2 regions of the Paenibacillus sp. RC84 genome follow, and region 1 is predicted to be linked to the other one. Evidence: riboswitches for the same ligand, from Rfam matches in the RefSeq annotation. Region 1 holds a riboswitch; the other holds the start of a gene.
What was found. Region 1 has a riboswitch for S-adenosylmethionine ahead of metA (homoserine O-acetyltransferase MetA). Riboswitches for the same ligand answer to the same signal wherever they lie in the genome.
Positions count from the first base shown of each region.

Region 2: another riboswitch for S-adenosylmethionine. It lies ahead of ABH899_RS13030 (methionine ABC transporter ATP-binding protein); the one in region 1 lies ahead of metA (homoserine O-acetyltransferase MetA).

Region 1 covers NZ_JBGBYL010000002.1:54,951-59,542, forward strand. The annotation lists gene ABH899_RS03985 (peptidoglycan D,D-transpeptidase FtsI family protein) at 1-1,416, shown strand, start outside; gene corA (magnesium/cobalt transporter CorA) at 1,512-2,450, opposite strand; SAM riboswitch class I at 2,967-3,096, shown strand; gene metA (homoserine O-acetyltransferase MetA) at 3,182-4,126, shown strand; gene ABH899_RS04000 (aminotransferase class I/II-fold pyridoxal phosphate-dependent enzyme) at 4,165-4,592, shown strand, end outside.
Region 2 covers NZ_JBGBYL010000005.1:91,874-96,465, forward strand. The annotation lists gene ABH899_RS13015 (sugar phosphate isomerase/epimerase family protein) at 1-451, shown strand, start outside; gene ABH899_RS13020 (MetQ/NlpA family ABC transporter substrate-binding protein) at 528-1,379, opposite strand; gene ABH899_RS13025 (methionine ABC transporter permease) at 1,415-2,074, opposite strand; gene ABH899_RS13030 (methionine ABC transporter ATP-binding protein) at 2,061-3,089, opposite strand; SAM riboswitch class I at 3,172-3,292, opposite strand; gene ABH899_RS13035 (alpha/beta hydrolase) at 3,419-4,198, shown strand; gene ABH899_RS13040 (alpha-mannosidase) at 4,314-4,592, opposite strand, start outside.

The DNA.
Region 1 (4,592 bases):
AAAATAGCTGCCCAGCTCGTAGGCTACTTGAAAAAATACGATGATACCGCAAATCTTAATTTTTATAAGAGCAGGCAGGACCAAGGCTATTTGCTGCGAGAAACGGTTGGCTTTGACGGGCTTGAAATGATGTATCAGGATGAACTGCGCGGAAAGCCGGGCAAGAAAATTTATCCGGTAAACGCGGCGGGTAAAATTGTCGGCAACGGAACTTTGGAAAAACCGATGAAAGGCAACAATCTCCGGTTAACCATTGATACCAACGTGCAGCTCGCTGCCCAGCAAGCTATTATGGATCAGCTGAAATGGCTTCATAACCCGCCGTCCGGCTATGCGAAGTTTGCCGCTCCATACGCTCGTTCCGGTTACGCGGTAGCGATGGAAGTCGATACGGGCAAAGTGGTCGCTATGGCCTCCATGCCGGACTACGACACCAATTTGTGGACCGGTGGGATGTCTATCGAGACGTATAAGCAGCTTGAATATTTTATCAATAACGGGACCATTCGGACTTCACCGGCCAATTTTCCGGAAAAAGAGCAGAAGAAGCATCCGTCTTCCCTTGTATATCTGGGATCGACGATCAAGCCTCTTAGTGTGTTAGTAGGCCTTCAAGAAGGATTTCTAAGTCCCGGAAGTACTTATAACGACACAGGATCGTTTTCGTTCGGTAAAGATAAAAGTACCATTCATAACTCCGATGGTAAGAGTTACGGAAACATGGGTCCCACAAGAGCGATAGAAGTATCCTCAAATACTTACATGTCCGCTATGATAGGAATTCCGTTTTATAACAAGTATCAAAAAAAATCGGGTGAGTTATGGGATAAACATATGGCTGAATTTGGTTTGGGCGTTCTGACAGGCAGCGGGTTACCTAGAGAGATAGAAGGGTTCTCAGAAATCGATGCCGCCGCTAAAACAAGCAGTTATCAATCCGCCATGGTTTATGCTTCTTGGGGACAAAACGAAAAGTACACCACTTTGCAGCTAACTCAATTTGCCGCTACCTTGGGGAGCCGCGGCAAAAGAATGAAACCGCAGTTCGTGGAAGAAATTCTCGATTCCGACGGCAAAGTCGTCAAAGGCTACGAACCGGAGATTCTGAATCAAGTCGATCTTCCCAAAACCTACTGGGATACGGTCATTAACGGGATGAAGAGCGGAGCGGAAGGCATCGACAAACTGCCATATCCGGTAGCCCGCAAAACCGGTACTTCGACGCAGCAGGTTTCTGGCGGAACTGTCGATAACGCGGTGTTCATTTCTTTCGCGCCCGCTCAAAATCCTAAGCTGGCCATTGCCGTTGTCGTGCCGGAAGGCGGTTACGGCCGTTACGGGGCGTCACCGATCGCGGCCAAGATTTACGAAGCCTACGACCAGTATGTCGGCGGCCTCAGCACACCCAAAAAATAATAACGGCACAAAAATAGCATCGGCTTCCATTTTGTTCTTGGTCAAGAACAATGGAAGCCGATGCTTTGTTAGGTCGACGTCGTCATTCTGCATAGTCAAATCCACCCTTTTTTACGGAAGAGTAGGAACATGCACAGCCCGAGTACACCCATAAATCCGAAAATGAATAAATCCGCATAAGGAACAGTCAGCAGCCCGAGAATATCGGTGAAGTTCATTCCGAAAATACCGGTGATAAAGGTCAGTGGCATAAAGATCGTGGTCAGTGCGGTAAAAATACGCATGATTTCGTTCGCGCGGTTCGCTACGCTGGACTGATAAGCCTCTCGTAAGTTGCCCATGAGATCGCGGAGCGTATCGAAGGTGTCGACGATTTTGACGGCATTTTCGTGAATGTCGCCGAAATATTTTTGCAGCTGATTATCGATCAGCTTCAGTTCTTTGCGGTTTAATGTCGCCACAACGTCGCGCTGCGGCACAAGCATTTTTTTCAGCCACAAAATTTCCCCGCGGAGACCGACGATCTCGTTCAAATGGGATTTTTTCGTGTGCATCAGGATATCTTCTTCAAGCTTCTCGATCTTATCTTCGATCCGGTCTCCGACAATGACGTAGTTGTCAACGACAAGGTCAACCAGATGATACAGGAAGCGGTCCGGGCTGTTAACTTCTTCATCCCAAAGAAAGGGTTTGATGGCACGGAGCTCCTGGATTTTCTGTCTCGTAACGGTAATGATGAAATGCCTGCCCAGAAAAATATTGAGTGCGCGAAGAAAGATTTCTTCATCATCAAACCGGATGCTGTTGATTACAATAAAATAGTGCGTGTCGTAAATTTCGATTTTGGGCCGCTGTTCTTCTTCGCTGAGACAATCCTCTACGGCCAGATCGTGAAGATGGAAGAGCGGCTGCAGCTGCTCCAGATCGTCCACATCCGCATCGATCCAGTAAAAACCGGATTCGGGTGGTGTCAGCGCTTCGTGAATGTCTTCAACCAGCGTAAAAGCGCCCTTGTGTACCAGGCGTGTTTTCATCCGTTTCACCTCTTTATGCGAAACGGCGCACAGCACTCCGGTCCGTAGGGAAACTACGGACGCTGGAGTGCCGGCCCCGGTTCGCTGCTATTCGATTTTGATCGTACCGGGTAAAGCGTCTACTTCTCGGTCGGTCCCCGTCCATCCGTATGTTCCCCCCTTTATCATTCCGTGTCGAATATACTTGTCTAGTATATACCTACATTTTCCACGATTCAAGCATCAAACTCTGGTACTTTTCTCCTGTCAATCCCCGTAGTCTGGGGATTTTTTATCCTATGCGGGAGAAGGGTTTGAGGTGCGGGCGAACGGTTGGACAAACAGCTCGGAGGGTTCATACGGAATGCGGTCTGCACCAAAGAGGCAACCGTCATACGACTCCACACATGCGCCAATAGCTGCGAACGTTGTGAAAGACATCGGTTTTTTTCTCAGCAAGTTTATTATGTGCAACTTTTCAAAAAGCACTTGACATTTGCCGGGTAACCATTAAGATAGGAGATAACTGAATAAACTTTCTTATCAAGAGTAGGTGGAGGGACTGGCCCGATGATACCCGGCAACCGACATTGTAACCCCCGAGGGGCAATGCACGGTGCTAATTCTTGCGGGAGCCGTATGAATAGCGGCTTCTGGGAGATGAGAGAGGAGCATGTTGCATAGGGATGAACAGGCCTTTCTCAACTTTTTGAGAGAGGCCTGTTTTAATTTCTTTCGAGGAGGAATGACCGATGCCGATTAAAATACCTGATAATCTTCCGGCTAAAGAAGTGCTGAACCAAGAAAATATTTTTGCGATGGATGAGACGGTTGCCTACCATCAAGATATCCGCCCTCTGCGGATTGCGATTCTGAATCTGATGCCGACAAAGGAAACGACGGAAACCCAACTGCTGCGCCTCCTGTCCAATACGGCTCTTCAGGTCGAATTTGTCCTGCTGCATCCTAAAACCCACACCTCCAAAAACACTTCTCCCGAGCACCTGGAGATGTTTTATAAAACGTTTGAAGATATCAAAGACGAAAGATTCGACGGAATGATCATTACCGGGGCGCCCGTTGAGCAAATGGATTTCGAGGATGTTCATTACTGGGATGAGCTGAAGAACATCATGGACTGGAGCGTAGACAACGTAACCTCGACGCTTCATATATGCTGGGCTTCCCAGGCCGGACTTTATCATCATTTCGACGTGCCGAAGTACACGGTGGACAAAAAAGTGTTCGGTGTTTTCCCGCACATGATTGCGGAAGAGAACGTGAAGCTGCTCCGCGGGTTCGACGAGTTTTTCTTCGTTCCCCAGTCGAGACATACGGAAGTGCGCCGTGAAGACATCGAGAAGGATGAACGACTCGTGATTTTATCGGAATCGGAAGAAGCCGGCATCTATATCGTGGCGACGAAGGACGGGAAGCAAATTTTCGTAACGGGACATTCCGAGTATGATCCGCTGACACTGAAATGGGAGTACGACCGTGACGTCAATAAAGGCATGGACGTGGAGATCCCCAAAAATTATTATCCGAACGATGATCCGAGCAAGAAGCCGATGATCACGTGGAGAGCGCATGCGAATCTCCTGTTCTCCAACTGGCTGAACTATTACGTTTACCAGGAAACGCCGTATGATCTTAATGCGGGTCGTGAACTCAGCGCGCTTAGTGCCTGTCTATAGTATAGAACGAATGATACCTTAAAGGAGAGATTCCACGCATGAACATCGAAAGTCGATTGGCCCAAATCGGTTCGGTTTCCGAACCTGTGACCGGAGCGGTGAGCTTCCCCGTATACCAGTCAACGGCGTTCCGCCATCCGCGTCTTGGAGAAAGCACCGGATTCGATTATGCCCGCACGAAAAGTCCGACCCGCAGTGTGCTGGAGGACGCGATTGCCGATCTGGAATCCGGAGATGCCGGCTTTGCCTGTTCCTCCGGCATGGCTGCGCTGCAGACCGTTTTTACGCTGTTCAGCCAGGGGGACCATCTGATTGTATCTCTGGACCTTTACGGCGGTACATACCGTCTGCTGGAGCAGATCATGTCCCGCTTCGGCGTGAGCGCTTCCTATGTGGATACCAATGACGTCGAAGCGCTGGAAGAAGCCTACCGTCCGAACACGAAAGCGATTCTGATCGAAACGCC
Region 2 (4,592 bases), on a different contig from region 1:
CTTCGCGATCGAAACCGGTCCTGAGCCGGCCGCTCACCTCAAGAGCTTCCTGGATACCCTCAGCACGAACGGAGTATCCGTCAACTTCGATCCGGCCAACATGATTATGGTGACGGGCGACGATCCGGTCCAGGGCGTCTATACGCTGAAAGACTATATCGTTCATACGCACGTAAAAGACGGCCTGCGCCACAAAGAATTCGATCCCCGCATCCTGTACGGCGCGGTCGGTTTCGAGCCGATGGCGCACGAGCGCATTGCCGATATGCTGCGCGAGGGTGAATTGTTCGAAGAGCTGCCGCTCGGAGAAGGCAAGGTCGACTTCGACCGCTACTTCCAGGCGCTGCAAGAAATCGGTTATCAGGGCTACCTGACGATTGAGCGCGAAGTGGGCGACGATCCTGCGGAAGATATCCGTAAGGCGGTCGAATTTATCAAGGCTTATCGTTAACCGGCAAGACGCCAATAAAAAAACCTTTCCGGCCGGGTTATCCGGCGGAAAGGTTTTTCGTTCCTGTTCGTCGTTCTTAGAACGCCGGCAGGACGGAGCCTTGGTATTTGTCTTCGATGAATTTCTTCACTTCAGGCGTTTGCAGAGCTTTGATCAGCTTCTGAACCGCTTCGGATTTCGCATTGTCTTCGCGAGCCGCGACAATGTTGGCATAAGGGGAATCTTTGTCTTCTACGAAGAGAGCGTCTTTGGCAGGAACCAGCTTCGCTTCAAGCGCGTAGTTCGTATTGATCAGAGCAAGATCGACTTCGTCCAGAACACGCGGCAGCATAGCCGCTTCGAGTTCTTTGATTTTGAAGTTCTTTTTGTTTTCTACGATATCTTTCACGGTTCCGGCAATGCCGACGCCTTCTTTCAGCTTGATCAGGCCGTTCTTCTCCAGAAGAACCAGAGCGCGTGCGCCGTTGGAAGGATCGTTCGGGATGGCGATCGTTGCGCCGTCTTTCAGTTCGCCGAGCGCTTTCACTTTACGGGAATAGCCGCCGAACGGTTCGATATGAACGTTGCCAACGCTGACAAGTTTAGAGCCTTTGCTTTTATTGAACTCTTCTAAATAAGGAAGATGCTGGAAAAAATTGGCGTCCAGCTGTTTCTCGTTAAGCTGCGTGTTCGGCAGAACGTAGTCCGTAAACACTTTAATGTCCAGGTTAACGCCTTCCGCTTTCAGTTTGTCTTTAACGGACTCCAGAATCTCGGCTTGCGGTACGGCAGTCGCGCCGATTTTCAAGGTAACGGCGGCTTTCTCGCCGGTACCTGCGCCGGAAGCCGGTGTAGTCGTAGCCGAAGGTTCGGCTTTTTGTTTGCCGCAGGCTGCAAGAGCCGTCATTGCGACGATCAGAAACAAGACGATCAGTGAACGTTTTTTCATAAGGGTTTCCTCCTTGGATTCGGTTATCTATCGCATCATTTGCGCGTGAAATAGAGAACGAAACGGTCTCCGATCATCTGCAAAATTTGCACGAGAATAAGCAAAATAACGACGGTCGCGATCATGACTTCCGTCTGGAAACGCTGGTACCCGTAGCGGATAGCCAGGTCACCGAGGCCGCCGCCGCCGACCATACCGGACATGGCCGTGTAGGATACGAGCGTAACGGTGGTGATCGTAATGCCGGCGATAAGGCCGGGAAGAGCTTCCGGCAGCAGAACGCGGCGGACGATCTGGAATCGGCCCGCGCCCATGGACTGGGCGGCTTCGATAATGCCGCGGTCCACCTCGCGCAAAGCCGTCTCGACGAGACGCGCGAAGAAAGGCGCGGCCGCGATGACAAGCGGCGGAATCGTTCCCTTGACGCCGATGGAAGTGCCGACGAGAAGCTTCGTCAGCGGAATCGCGGCGATCATCAGAATGATGAAAGGGAAGGAACGCAGCACGTTGACGATAAACGAGATGACGATGTTGAACGTGCGGTTTTCCAGCAGACTTCCTTTCGAAGTCAGATAGAGCAGCACGCCGATCGGCAGCCCGATCACGAACGTGAACAGGGCCGAAAGGCCGAGCATCATCATCGTGTCGTTCGTGGCGGTTCCGATTTCGCTCCAATCGATTTTAGACCAATCCATTCGAATACACCTCCACATCCAGGCCGTGCTCGCGCAGGAGACGGATCGTGTTCTCCGCCGCATCCCGCGGGCCCTGCAGTCGAACGACGAGCTGGCCGTAAGGCGTGTTTTTCATCCGGGAAATGGTTCCCTGCAGGATGGAGAACGTCACGCCTGTCTGTTGAACCGTTATGGACAAAATCGGCTCGTACGTAGTTTCACCGAGAAAGGTGATTTTCAGCACCGTGCCGTCCTGGGCGGGAACTCCCGCAGTGTCCGGCTTGTCGATCTCAACCGAATCCGCAACCTGTTCGATGAACTGCCGGGTTACGTCGTGGCGCGGCTTTAGGAATACTTCCGCCACAGGCCCCTGTTCCACGATCTGGCCCTCATGAATGACTGCTACGCGGTCGCAGATGGAGCGGATCACCTGCATTTCGTGCGTAATGAGCACGATGGTGATCTTCAGCTTGCGGTTGATGTCCAGCAGCAGATTGAGAATGGAATTCGTCGTCTGCGGGTCGAGTGCGGAAGTCGCTTCATCGCACAGCAGGACGTGCGGATTCGTCGCAAGTGCGCGCGCGATGCCGACACGCTGCTTCTGGCCCCCGGACAGCTGGGACGGGTACTTCTTGCCGTGTTCGGTCAGACCGACCAGGGCAAGGAGCTCGGCGACGCGGCGCCGTGCTTCCGATTTGGCCGTACCGGCCAGGCGAAGCGGGAATGCGATGTTCTCTTCCACCGTGGCGGAGGAGAGGAGATTGAAATGCTGAAAGATCATGCCGATCCGGCGGCGCTGATCTTGAAGCTTCTTGGTACTGAGTGCCGTCAGGTCAACGCCGTCCACGACGACGCTGCCCTCGGTCGGGCGCTCCAGGAGATTGATCGTCCGGAGCAGGGTGCTTTTGCCGGCGCCCGAGTGGCCGATAATGCCGTAAATCTCGCCTTTATCAATCGTGAGATTAATTTCTTGCAGGGCGTGTGTTATGCGAGAGCCGCTGCCGTATTGCTTGCGCAGCTTCCTGATTTCGATCAATTGCTTCACCTTCTTTGCTTGAAAATAAGAAAAAGCCCATTTTGTAAAGACAAAAAGGGCTTTTCCGGTATCGAAAACGACCTTCTCATCTGCCAGAATCCGCCTGGATCCTGAAGGAATTGGCACCATTGTCATCGCGCATATTGCTGCGATCGGTTGCCGGGCTTCGCAGGGCCTTGTCCCTCCGCCACTCTTGATAAGAATCGGTATAGTATGAGGTTGTCCTAAATTAGACGGTAAAACGACAATTCCGAGTATAACCCAAGGATTTTTTGAAGTCAACGGTTATTTTACCCCTGGTAAATATAAACAAGCAGGAGAGGTGCAGCATGGCTTTCATTCAATGTGATTTTTATTCCGAAGTACTCGGCATGTCCACTTCTATCCAAGTGATTCTGCCTCAGCAGACGACCAGTCAAATCGGGTTGGAAGGCAGTGCAGCGGGCCGCAGGCACCCGACCTTGTATCTGCTGCACGGGTTGTCGGATGACGATTCGATCTGGATGCGGAGAACGGCTATCGAACGGTATGCCGCTCCTCTCGGGCTGGCCGTCGTGATGCCGAATGCGGCGCGCAGCTTCTATACGGACATGGAGAACGGGTACGATTACTGGACGTTCCTGTCCGAAGAACTCCCGCAGGTTTGCCGCTCCTTCTTTCCGCTGTCGGACCGCCGGGAGGACAATTTCGTGGCCGGTCTGTCGATGGGAGGCTACGGAGCTTTCAAATGGGCGCTGAAAAAGCCGGATCAGTTCGCGGCCGCCGCCAGTTTGTCGGGCGTCACGAAGGTGAGGGAGATCGAACGGCGGTTCCCCAAAGATTTCCGGCTCGTGTTCGGAAACAACCGGGAGCTGCTGGGAGCAGGCGATCTGTTTGCGCTGGCCCGTCATGCGGCGGAGAAGAAGACGGAGCTGCCGGCTCTTTACCAGTGCTGCGGGACGGATGATTTTCTATACGAGGAAAATATCGCCTTCCGCGATTATGTGCAAAGTCTGAATATTCCCCTCCTTTATGAAGAGGAAGAGGGGAGAATCCACGACTGGAGCTATTGGGACCAGCAGATCGGCCGGGTTCTGGACTGGCTTCCGCTCAAGCGTCAGACTGAGTAGAACGCCTTGCCGTTACACGGGCTGCGTGCCGCAACCGAAAAAAGCTTCCCCGCCGTATGGCTGGGGAAGCTTTTTGTTTCGCGCCGGGTTTCGCGCCGGGTTTCGCGCCGGACGTTTATGCTTCGAGCTCAATCTCGAACGTTTTGATTTCATAAGGCTGGAGCACGAAAGAAATCGTTCCATCATGGACGACAGGCCCTTCGGGCTTCTCCATCAAGTTCGTTTCCCGCCAGGAAGCGATGCGGAAATCGCTCGTCAACTGAAGCGCGTTGCGGCTTCCGGAGTAGTCGTGAACACGCACGATGACTTTGCCGGAATCCTCGGCTTTTTTGACGGCCGAGATCATGGCGGTGTCTCCCGACAAAGTGAACATCGAACGGGACGGAACTTCCGC